One region of the Bacillus sp. N6 genome, then DNA from elsewhere that is predicted to be linked to it. Evidence: predicted binding sites of a transcription regulator. Region 1 holds the regulator's gene; each other region holds the start of a gene.
The links. The regulator NrdR, encoded in region 1, represses ribonucleotide reductase genes. The targets are predictions, from matches to a motif close to AACACNATATATNGTGTT.
Positions count from the first base shown of each region.

Region 2: the regulator NrdR is predicted to act here: its motif matches at 2,420-2,437, upstream of nrdI (class Ib ribonucleoside-diphosphate reductase assembly flavoprotein NrdI).
Region 3: the regulator NrdR is predicted to act here: its motif matches at 2,286-2,303, upstream of ACUXVC_RS18145 (anaerobic ribonucleoside triphosphate reductase).

Region 1 covers NZ_CM127843.1:4,465,353-4,469,616, reverse strand. Annotated here, with positions in the region: gene ACUXVC_RS23015 (glyceraldehyde-3-phosphate dehydrogenase) at 1-799, shown strand, start outside; gene speD (adenosylmethionine decarboxylase) at 1,190-1,573, shown strand; gene nrdR (transcriptional regulator NrdR) at 1,857-2,318, shown strand; gene ACUXVC_RS23000 (replication initiation and membrane attachment family protein) at 2,471-3,880, shown strand; gene dnaI (primosomal protein DnaI) at 3,914-4,264, shown strand, end outside.
Region 2 covers NZ_CM127843.1:1,322,856-1,327,119, forward strand. Annotated here, with positions in the region: gene ACUXVC_RS06850 (hypothetical protein) at 1-448, shown strand, start outside; gene ACUXVC_RS06855 (GNAT family N-acetyltransferase) at 484-1,062, opposite strand; gene ACUXVC_RS06860 (hypothetical protein) at 1,397-1,591, shown strand; gene ACUXVC_RS06865 (hypothetical protein) at 1,691-2,008, shown strand; gene nrdI (class Ib ribonucleoside-diphosphate reductase assembly flavoprotein NrdI) at 2,486-2,845, shown strand; gene nrdE (class 1b ribonucleoside-diphosphate reductase subunit alpha) at 2,832-4,264, shown strand, end outside.
Region 3 covers NZ_CM127843.1:3,546,824-3,551,087, forward strand. Annotated here, with positions in the region: gene nrdG (anaerobic ribonucleoside-triphosphate reductase activating protein) at 1-390, opposite strand, end outside; gene ACUXVC_RS18145 (anaerobic ribonucleoside triphosphate reductase) at 387-2,243, opposite strand; gene plsY (glycerol-3-phosphate 1-O-acyltransferase PlsY) at 2,469-3,065, shown strand; gene ACUXVC_RS18155 (HesB/YadR/YfhF family protein) at 3,173-3,463, shown strand; gene ACUXVC_RS18160 (acyl-CoA thioesterase) at 3,490-3,909, opposite strand; gene ACUXVC_RS18165 (glycosyl hydrolase family 18 protein) at 4,021-4,264, shown strand, end outside.

The DNA.
Region 1 (4,264 bases):
CGATCCAAAGGAATTGCCTTGGACAGATTTAGGTGTTGAAGTTGTAATTGAAGCAACTGGTAAATTTAATTCAAAAGAAAAAGCAATTCTTCACGTTGAAGCTGGAGCGAAAAAAGTTATTTTAACAGCGCCTGGTAAAAATGAAGATGTAACAATTGTAGTTGGTGTGAACGAAGACCAATTAGATATTACAAAACATACTGTTATTTCAAATGCATCTTGTACAACAAACTGTTTAGCGCCTGTTGTGAAGGTGTTAGATGAGCAGTTTGGAATTGAAAACGGTTTAATGACGACAGTTCACGCTTATACAAATGACCAAAAAAATATTGATAACCCACATAAAGATTTAAGAAGAGCACGTGCTTGCGGACAATCAATCATTCCGACAACGACAGGTGCTGCGAAAGCGCTAGCAAAAGTTCTTCCGCACTTAAACGGAAAACTTCATGGTATGGCACTTCGTGTACCAACACCAAACGTGTCTCTTGTTGACTTAGTAGTAGATGTAAAACGCGATGTGACAGTTGAAGCTATTAACGATGCATTCAAAACTGTTGCAAACGGTGCGTTAAAAGGTATTGTAGAATTCAGCGAAGAGCCTTTAGTATCTATCGACTTTAATACAAATACACATTCAGCTATTATCGATGGTTTATCTACAATGGTAATGGGTGATCGTAAAGTGAAAGTACTTGCTTGGTATGATAACGAGTGGGGCTACTCTCGTCGTGTTGTAGATCTTGTAACGTTAGTTGTTGAAGAGTTAGCGAAACAAGAAAATGTGCAACACATTTAAGTGAATAAGGGAGGAGAGGGCAAGGCAATATTTGCCCTCTTTTTTTATTTTTTTCTGAAAAGGAAAAAAATTATATAAGTATATTTTAAAAAGTGGACATACCACGAAACGTTGTGATTACTGCATTTGTGAATCGTTTATTTTTTTTAGGGAAAAGTAAAGAGGAAAATATGACAGAAAATCGAAAAAACTGTTGTTGCAAAATGAAAATAAACAAAGTATACTAACACTCGTAAACTTAAGAGCTGAGGTACGTAGTCACTACTTAAAGGGTTAGGACCTCTCTGGACTAACTTTCCCCCGTGGTAGTGGAGCAAGCCAAATTGCAAATTAGTTTTCAATTCGAACAGTTAGAATAAATTTACAAGGGGGAACTGTAGAATGGATACTATGGATACGATGGGTCGTCACGTGATTGCTGAACTTTGGGATTGCGATTTCGACAAGCTTAATGACATGCCGTATATTGAACAATTATTTGTGGATGCAGCACTAAGAGCTGGTGCTGAAGTGCGTGAGGTTGCTTTCCATAAATTTGCACCACAAGGTGTAAGTGGAGTAGTAATTATCTCAGAATCACATTTAACAATTCATAGCTTTCCGGAGCACGGTTACGCAAGTATTGATGTTTATACTTGTGGGGATCGTATTGATCCAAATGTTGCTGCAGAATATATTGCAGAAGGTTTAAACGCGAAAACGCGTGAGAGCATCGAGCTTCCTCGAGGCACTGGTAGCTTCGAAATTAAGCAGAGAGAAACAAAAGCTCTTTAAAAAAGAACATAATTGATTTAAAATGTAAAGAGGTGTATAATGCACCTCTTTTTTAGTTTATAAAAAAGGAAAAATATAACGTACTCGTTAGTTGAATACATTGGACTCTTGCAAATGAGGTAGTGCCCTATATACCATCTTATTTTTAAGTATGAGATGATAAAGTGATGCGCTGAAACTTAAAGTGGTAAGAGAGTTAGAATGAGTTATATAATATTGTATATATATTTTAGGTGAATTGAGTAGAGAAAAATAAAGAGTATAGTGTAAAGGAGTGAATGAATTGCGTTGTCCATCCTGTTCTCATAATGGTACAAGAGTGTTAGATTCGCGTCCGGTAGACGAGGGGCGCTCTATTCGAAGAAGAAGAGAGTGTGAAAGTTGTTTAAGTCGCTTTACGACCTTTGAAAGGGTAGAAGAGTCACCTCTTATCGTTGTTAAAAAAGAAGGCACACGAGAAGAGTTTAATAAAGAAAAGATTTTACGTGGTTTAATTAAAGCGTGTGAAAAAAGACCAGTATCTTTAAGACAATTAGAAGAAGTAACACAAAGCGTGGAACGTGAACTGCGTAATTTAGGTATATCAGAAGTGAAAAGTGATATGATTGGTGAAATTGTTATGGAAGAACTTCGCGATATTGATGATGTTGCTTATGTACGTTTTGCTTCTGTATATCGTCAATTTAAAGATTTAAATGTATTTATTGAAGAATTAAAAGATATACTGCAAAAAGAAAGAGAGTAGAAGTTGTATTTTATTCTCTTTACATACCGTAAGTAATAGGATAAGAGAGCTAGAAGCGAAAGCTAATAGCTCTTTTTCACTAAGAATTTATATAATGAAGATAGAAGGAATGAAGTAGAGGATAGATTGGATGAGAGAAAGGAAAAGCAAGAATGGAAAAACAGTCATGGATGGAGCTATTGCCGATTGATCGTTATAAAGTAAGTGCGAAAGGGCTACTGCATAATTACGACCGAAAAGTATTGACGATGTTGTATCAGCCGTTAATAGGTAGTAGAGCTTTTAGCTTATACATGACACTATGGGGGGAGTTAGAGCAAGATCGTGTATTTGGAAAAGAGAATACACATCATTCCCTTATGGTGACTATGCAAATGCAACTTCCTGAAATATATGAGGAACGAGTAAAGTTAGAGGCAATTGGGCTTTTGAAGGTATATATTAAGAAAGAAAAAGATATTCGAATGTTCATATATGAGTTGCAACCACCTTTATCTCCGAAGCAGTTTTTTGATGATATTGTTTTAAGTATCTTTTTATACAATCGATTGAGTCGGACAAAATATAATCAAGTAAAGCAATATTTCTTAGAAGAAGAATTTGATTTTGCTTCTTATGAAAATGTTACGCGCTCTTTCAATGATGTGTTTGGTTCGTTTAATCCAGGACAGCTTGAGCATGCGCAAGAAGACCTTCGTATTCCAAAAACGACAACTATGCCAAGTAACGAGAAGGGAGACGCTCCGAAAGTTTGGAATGATTTCTTTGATTTCTCTTTATTTGTAGATGGATTGTCCGCTCTTGTTCCTAAAAAGGCGATTACAGATCAAGTAAGAGACTGCGTTATAACACTTGCTTACGTGTATGGTGTAGATGTGTTATCGATGCAAAATATCGTTCTTGGTGCGGTGACAGAGATGCAAACAATTGATATGGAAAGGCTTAGAAAAGGAGCGCGAGATTGGTATCAATTTGAAAATGGTCAAGCATTACCGGTACTAAGTGAAAGAGTACAGCCTCATGCTGCACGTACGATGAAAGAGAAAGAGCCTTCATCACAAGAGGAGATGTTAATAAAGCAGCTAGAGGAAATCTCGCCAAAACAACTATTGAAAGAGATTTCTGGTGGTGCAGAGGCAACGAAAGCGGACTTGCAAATCGTTGAAGATGTCATGATTAATCAAAAATTGACACCAGGAGTTGTGAATGTACTTATTTATTACGTTATGCTACGCTCAGATATGAAACTTGCGAAAACGTATGTCGAGAAGATTGCTGGGCATTGGGCACGTAAAAAGGTCGGTACAGTAGCGGACGCGATGGCGTTAGCGAAAGAAGAGAACCGTCAATATCAAGAGTGGGCTGAGACGAAGAAAAAAGGCCGTACGGCGAAGAAAACGGTACGAAAAGAAATGGTGCCAGATTGGCTTAAGGAAGAAGAGCCGAAAGAACAAGAGAAAGAAACGGCGAAGAAAGATGTAAGTGTAGAAAAAGATGCAAGTACGCTAGAAGATGAACGAAAACGATTAGAAGAAGTGTTAAAAAAATATAAGCGTGATTAATAGAAGAGAATGAACGCTCTTTGAGGTGAGAAAATGGAGCATATTCAAAATTCATTTACAAAATTAATGGAAAATGAAAATTTTAAAAATAGATATGAAGTATTAAAGGCAGAAGTAATGGCGCACCCGCGTGTAAAAGAATTTATAGACGAACATAAAGGTGAAGTAACGACTTCTATGATTGAGCGCAGTCTTGTAAAGTTATATGAATATATTGGACAAAGTGTAGGTTGCGTGGATTGTCCGGATTTAGGTGCATGTAAAAATATGCTGCAAGGATACGAGCCAAAGCTTGTTATTCAAGGGAAGATGATTGATATTCAATACGATCGTTGCGTTAGAAAAGTAGCATATGACGAGAGAAAGAAATATGAAAAACTCGTT
Region 2 (4,264 bases), 2.2 Mb from region 1:
GAAATTTGTCTTAACAAGTGATCAAAGGCGTGCTGTACAATCAGCAGCTGAATTAACGGATTCTTTATCTTTTATGCAAAACTCTCTTTTTAGAGAAGCTGAAGTTCCTTCATACTTTTTTGCTCCGAAGTGGTTGAAATGCACAATTAAGGTATGGATGTTCATTGGGCGCACATTATGGATACTTGGCTACCATAAAGATGTTGAGTCTTATAAGGAAGTAAGAGAGAGGGCAAGGCAAGCGGCTTACCTGTTACATCGTTATGCTCTCGTACATGGAAGTATTGCTCTTGTAGGTCATAATTATTTTAATTCGATGATTGGAACGGAGCTGAGGGCAATGGGATGGTCTGGTTCTCCTATTTTGCATAGAAAGCCATGGGGATGTACAACATATACGTTTCACGAGGCGATGGATGGAAATATATTAAATACGAATTTAACATAAAAGCACACGATTTATATAAATCGTGTGCTTTCTTTTTAAGATATAGAAATTTTGACGTTTAATGGTTTTACGAGATGAGCATAAGGTTCGCCTACTAGCATAACAATTTCATCTTTTTTATAACCTAACTTTTCGTATAGTGAATAGGCGCGTGTGTTTTCTAAATTAACAAGTAAAGCGATTTTTTCATGCCCTTTTTCAGTTGCATAGATTTCGGCAGCTTCAATTAATTTAGAACCAATACCTTTTCCACCGTGTGCACTTGAAACTGATAATGTATCAATGTAATACTCATCAAGCTCAGCTTCTTTTTCTAACGTAATCGATTCATCTTTATGTAATTCTCTTAAGTGATGTACAATTGGTGCGTCAAGCTGTGTTGCTTCACTACCGTGATAAGCGACAATAATTCCAACTGCACTCTCGTCTTGTTCATAAATAAAACAGTTTTCGTAGCTCAGACGGTTATTTTCTTTTGAGAACCATGTCTCAAGTCCTAGTAATACTTCTGCTTCAACTGTGCTACCTGTGATTTTTTCAGCAATTTCATGCAGAGCATTATACAATAAAGGAGCTATTGCCATTGCATCTGTCTTTTTTGCTTTCCGAATCATAGTATCCCTCCTAGTTCTATTTGTATATTGTAGCATAGTGGTATGGAACTTTGCATAATTGAATGCCGAAATGTTTGATATAGAGAAGTAGCTATGTTAGTATATGATATTTAGTGGACATATAGTAAAACGATATTGTTTGCGAAATAACGAAAATAAAATCATGGCATAACAACAAGATAAAGTGAAATGTTAATCAGTAAGATTTTTTGTTTATTCCACGACTGATTAGTAGTCAACACCAATCGGACTACCCGCAAATAGCGGGATAATTTTACAGTTGTTGACCTATAGAATATACGATAGAATAAAATATTGCAGAGAGGTGAAATACATGGATAAAGAATTAGCAAATACAATTTTAGATCAGCTGAAAAATGGTGAAATAACGGAGTATGTTGTTACGAAAGATGTATTTTATACGTTCAGAGAAGTTGTTGTAAATAGAGAAGACTTTAAGCATTTCATTGGTAACGCACAGCGAGGCGGGCAAGTGATTTATACATATTCAGAAACGCCACGTTCATAAAGGGGAATTTTGATCAGCAGGGCATCCCTCACTGATTAGTAACCTTCACCAACTGGACGTTTAATGTGGGATAAATAAAAGATAAAGGAGAGGGGAATTATGGGCGATTTTAAACAAGGCATTTTACCACATTGGGATTATATGTGGAAAGATAGAGCCGGCAATAGATTTATGGGAATGGTTATGTATTCAGAGAAACGAAAATGTTCAGCAAAAATGCTTCAGAAAATAAAAAGAGCATATGAAGAAGCGATAGAAATTAAAGTAACTGTACAAGTTCAACATACATATCAGTATGTTGAAGGAATGATTGTATACTTTGATGAAGAGGCTCCTGTATGTACAATGCTTGATAAAGATGAAAATCCACATCATATATTTGTAAAAGATATTTTGCGTATTGAGCACTCTGAATAAACTTTTCATAAATAAATTGAAGTTCCATAATAATAATCTTTTTCTATAATAGTTATCTTTTAGTATGTAACGAGAGACGAAAGTATATGTATAATATATTTAATAAGGTAAATTTGATAAATGTAATCGTTTTTTAGAGCAGATTATCGTTTCATATCTGTTCTTTTTTGCGTGATGCTGGAGAAATATATTTCTTCAGCATCTACCGTTTTATGACAAAATATATTGTTAACTTTTTTAAAAATAAGGTTAAATTCGTTGACAACTTTTTTGAAAAGCACTTTATTGACATGAGTTTTAGAATGTTGTTTCATAGTCATTGTATTGAAAAAAAACGGCTATCATGTCGAAAAGTAAAAGTTAAAAAAAGAAAGAATTTATACATATATCTTGTGTCTTATTTTGAAACGTAATACAATATATAGAGAAATCAAGAACAACATATAGAGAATATAGATTTGAGAGGGAGGGTCGGAAATGTTAGTTGCATATGATTCTATGACAGGAAACGTGAAGCGTTTCATTCACAAATTAAATATGCCGGCCGTTCAAATTGATGAAGATCTAGTAATAGATGAAGACTTTATTCTTATTACGTATACAACAGGTTTTGGCAATGTACCAGAACGTGTTTTAGACTTTTTAGAGCGCAATAATGAAAAATTAAAAGGCGTATCTGCAAGCGGCAATCGTAACTGGGGAGACATGTTCGGTGCAAGTGCTGACAAGATTTCTACTAAATATGAAGTGCCTATTGTATCAAAATTTGAGTTATCTGGAACAAATAACGATGTAGAATATTTTAAGGAAAGGGTGCGGGAGATTGCGACACATTGAACTGAATAATGAAATCACGCAAATGCAGGACGGTTTTTATCAGCTTCATAAAGATAAAGAGGCATTAGAAGTCTTTATGGAAGAAGCTAGAGAGAATACCGTTCCTTTTAATAGCGTGGCAGAGCGAATGGAGTATATGAAAGAACATGATTACTATTACAACGTTCTGGACGAGTATAGCTTGGAGGAAGTAGAGGAAGTATATAACATCGCTTATGGTGAAAACTTCGAGTTCCAATCTTATATGGCAGCATCTAAGTTCTACAAAGATTATGCGTTAAAAACGAATGATCAAAAACAATACTTAGAAAGCTATGAAGATCGTGTAGCAATTGTTTCATTATACTTAGGACGCGGTGATGTTTCGAAGGCAAGACAATTCGCAAGCATGATTGTAAAACAAAACTACCAACCAGCGACACCAACCTTTTTAAATGCGGGAAGAAGCAGAAGAGGAGAAATGGTGTCTTGTTTCTTGTTAGAGATGGACGATAGCTTAAATTCGATCGGCTTTAACATTAATACTGCGATGCAATTATCGAAAATCGGCGGGGGAGTAGCTTTAAACTTATCTAAGCTACGCGCACGTGGTGAGCAAATTAAAGGTATCGACAACGCTGCAAGTGGTGTAGTACCTGTTATGAAATTGCTTGAAGATTCGTTTTCATATGCGAATCAACTTGGCCAACGAAAAGGTGCCGGTGCAGTATATTTAAACATTTTCCATTGGGATATTATTGAATTCCTTGATACAAAAAAAATAAATGCCGATGAGAAGAGCCGTATTCAGTCTCTATCAATCGGAATTATCGTTCCAAGTAAGTTCTTTGAGCTTGCTGAGAAAAATGAGCCTTTCCATGTTTTCGCACCTTATACGGTTTATAAAGAATATGGCAAGCACTTAGATGATATTGATATTGATGAAATGTACGATGAATTAATGAGCAATCCGAAAGTGAAGAAGAAGCCACTAGATATTAGTGCACGTGATATGCTTATTAAAATCGCTATGATTCAGCTTGAGTCTGGTTACCCATACTTAATGTTTAAATCAAATGCAAATAATCAACATCCATTGAAGGATATTGGAACTGTGAAGATGTCGAACTTATGTACAGAAATCTTCCAGCTTCAAGAAACTTCAGAAATAAATGATTACGGCACAGATGACATTATCCGTCGTGATATTAACTGTAACTTAGGATCGTTAAATATCGTAAACGTAATGGAAAATAAAGAAATTCGTGAAGCAGTTCATGCGGGAATGGAAGCTTTAACAGCTGTTTCTGATATGACGATCATTCCGAATGCACCAACTGTGAAAAAAGCAAATGATGAGCTTCATTCAGTTGGACTTGGAGCAATGAACTTACACGGATATTTAGCAAAAAATAAAATCGCTTATGAAAGTGCAGAAGC
Region 3 (4,264 bases), 920 kb from region 1:
TTCCTCAATTTCAAACCTTCCATCGACTAAAACATCCCCATAATGTAACAACTCTATCATATCATTATTTTGAGAACTCTGTATCTCTTCTAACGTATAACCTGTATACATCCATAGGTTTTTTTTCAAATCTTTCACGATTTTTGCTACCTTTTTCACTTCAGCAGCTTGAAAAAATGGATCTCCACCTGAAAATGTTACATCAGTTAATGGATTACTTGCAATCTCTTTCACAATTTCTTCTACTGTCATTTCCATTCCGTTGCAAATATTCCACGATTTCGGATTGTGGCAACCAACGCAACGATGCGGACAGCCCGCAAAAAACACGACTGTCCGCAATCCTTCTCCATCTACTACACTATCATGAATAATATTCATCACTTTCATTTATGTTTCACCCGATCTATCTCTTCACTACGTTTCGCACTATTCCACTTTGACATATCTCCTACAAGATAGCCTGTTATACGGCGAATTCTTTCTATATTAGCCTCATCTTCATTCCCGCAACTTGGACATTCATTCCCAATAACCCCGTGATAACTACAGCACTTACAACGGTCAACAGGATGATTAATTGAACCGTATCCAACGCCATGTTCTGCCATGGCTTGTACAATTTGTTTTAATGCCTTTTTGTTATGCATTGCTGCTCCGTCTAGTTCAATATACGTAATGTGTCCCCCGTTACATAGAGCATGGAACGGACCTTCTAAACGGATTTTATTTATCGCTTGAATGTTATAATAAACTGGAATATGGAATGAATTCGTATAGTAATTATGGTTCGTTATACCGCTAATCACGCCAAATTCTTCTCTATCTTTTTTCACAAACTTCCCTGATAATCCTTCTGCTGGAGTTGCAATTACTGAGAAATTCAGTTGATGTTCTTCTGTCGCTTTATCCATTCTATCTCTCATAAAGGAAATAATTTCATACCCAAGTTTCCATGATTCTTCATCTTCCCCATGATGCTTTCCTGTTAAAGCTACTAAACATTCCGCAAGACCGATAAAACCAATACTTAACGTCCCTTGTTTTAAAATCGAGGCTACGGAGTCTTCAGGATGCAATGTTTCTCCACCACGCCATACACCTTGTGAATATAAAAACTGAAAATCTCTTGCTCGCTTCGTACATTGATACGCAAATCTTTCTAATAGCTGCTTAATTCCTAAATCTAAATAGTAGTTTAGCGCTTCAAAAAATGCTTCTTTTGAACCACTAATTAACGCTAATTTCACTAAATTGATAGACGTAAATGATAAATTCCCTCTACCAATCGCTGTTTCTTCTCCATGTATATTAGACATAACACGGGTACGACATCCCATGTAACATACTTCACTTTCTGGTCTTCCATCATAATGCACTGCATTAAACGGAGCATCTAAAAATGAAAAGTTAGGGAATAATCGCTCTGCAGTTGTCTCTAATGCTAATTCAAATAAATCGTAATTCGGATCACTTTCTTCAAAATTCACACCTTTTTTCATCTTGAAAATTTGAATCGGAAAAATTGGTGTCTCTCCTTTACCAAGTCCAGCTTGTGTTGCTTTTAATAGTTGTTTAATTAACATTCTTCCTTCTTTTGATGTATCTGTTCCGTAATTAATAGAAATAAACGGTACTTGTCCTCCGCCCCTACTATGCATACTATTCGAATTATGAACGAAAGCCTCACACGCTTGATACGTATCATTTTCCGTTTCTTTCCATGCAAATTCTTCTATTTGTTCTTTCGTAAGCGGATATGATTGTAATCGTTTTTTATGTCTCTCAATTGTTTTTCGTACATAAGGTGCTAAATCAATATCAAAGAGTGCAAACGATTGACCGCCATGCTGCATATTTTGATTCGCTTGAAAAATAATAGACGAAAGAGCCAATGCACTTTTAATGTCTTGTGGTTGTCTCATATGTCCATGTCCAGTATGAAAACCGTTAGCAAGCATTTGCGCTAACGGAATTTGCGAACAAGTCGTCGTTCCTGTCGCATAAAAATCTAAATCATGTGGATATAATATATTTTCATTTATCGCTTTTTTCACTTGATCTGACAATAAACTCTCAACAGCATAATATTTTGCACTCTCAGATGCGAACGTTCCCATTACACCCATTGGAGAGCGGCCGTCTACATTTGCATTTTCTTGCATTAAATCTTGTTCATTGCCGTGGACTATCGTCTCGAACACTTTCATTAATTCTTCTCCACGTGTATTATTTTGTAACATTTATAACCCTCCACCAATATGTTGTTGTCTTTTGATTAAAATGTTACTACATATAGTCTTGCTGTTTCTGTGAGAAATGTAACATTACTGTGAAATTTTTTTCACGAAATAATGAATTTTTCATTTACAAAAAAGAAATGTGCTCTTTACAAATGTATGGTACAATATACGGGAAAAACTCTTTTTACCCTTTATCAACACATTTGAATAAAGGAGACTGAACTTATGGTTACTACATATCTTTTATTTATCGTTGCCTACTTGCTTGGCTCGATTCCATTTGCACTAGTTGTTGGAAAAATTGGCTACGGAATCGATATTCGTGAGCACGGGAGCGGTAATCTAGGCGGAACAAACACATTCCGTACATTAGGGAAAAAAGCAGGTTTTACCGTTACAATTGCTGACATTTTAAAAGGGACATTAGCAACAAGTCTACCAATGATTTTCGGATTAGATATTCACCCACTATGGTTCGGGTTAGCGGCTGTTCTTGGACATGTCTACCCGATCTTCGCGAAATTCCGTGGTGGTAAAGCAGTTGCAACTTCTGCTGGGGTGCTATTATGCTATTCACCAGTTGTTTTTGCAATATTGGCTGTTGTATTTTTCACCCTTTTATTTACAACAAGATACGTATCACTTTCTTCTATGGTAACAGCAGTTGTTGCTGTTATTGCATCCATTGTTAGCGGGGATAAAATCTTCATTATTGCGATGTGTTTATTAGCAGGTATGGTTATTTATAAACACCGTGCAAATATCGGACGAATTATAAATAAAACTGAACCAAAAGCAAACTTTTCAAAAAAGCAAAAATAAGATCGTAACCCACATAACGCAAAAAGAAAACGTGAAGCATATTAATAGCGTCTTTTTGCGTTATTTTTTATACTAAAGAAAAGCAACATAATTTGGAGGAACTATACATGAATCTTTCCGTAACAAAAGAAGCAGCACAATGGTATAAAAATGAATTAAACTTACAATCAAATGAAACACTACGCTTTTTCGTACAATACGGTGGTTGCAGTACTGTGCAAAAAGGACTTTCTTTAGGTATTCGTAAAGATGATCCTGCACATCCTGCTGTTCAAATTCAAGAAGAAGGTATTAACTTCTTTATTGAAGGCGATGATGAATGGTTCTTCGATGGACATAATTTATCTGTTACACTTAACGAAGGTGACGACTTCCCACAATTTAATTATGAAAAATAAAAAAACGTGGCTTCTGCCACGCTTTTTTATTTTTTCTTAATTTCCTCATATTTCGCATACCACTCAGGATATAACTTTTTAAATGATACAGGGCGGAACCCTTCTTTTTTCGCACAAATATTCGTCGTACTTGCAGTAATACAAAGTTCACCATCACCATTATATATTTCATATCCATATACAACGCGAAGTGGGCTCACAGTATCTACCCATGTTTTTACGATTGCTTTTTCTCCGTAACGCATCGCTTTACGGTATGAAATTTGTAAATCTAACACAGGAGAAATAATTCCTTCTTTCTCCATTTCAACATATGAAAAACCTAAATCTTGTATAAGTTTCGTGCGACCTAACTCAAGCCACACTAAGTAGTTTGAATGGTAAACAACACCCATTTGATCTGTTTCCGCATAACGGATTTCAACTTCATGTTCTGCTACAAACATATGTATATTCGCCTTCTTTCACTTCTGCTACCTTGCATACATTTAATCATAATACAGTGACATCAAAAATAAAATAAAAATAGTGAATCTTTTCCCGAAAGGAGCCAGCATATGATTCAAATTGTAACTGTTCGTAGTGGTGATAGCGTATATAGCTTGGCATCAAAATATGGATCAACACCTGACGAAATAGTAAAAGACAATGGATTAAATCCAGCTGAAACACTCGTTGTTGGTCAGGCACTTATCGTTAATACGAAAGGGAATAATTATTATGTACAGCCCGGTGACAGCCTATATCGAATTTCTCAAACATATAATGTCCCCCTCGCTAGTTTAGCTAAAGTTAATAATT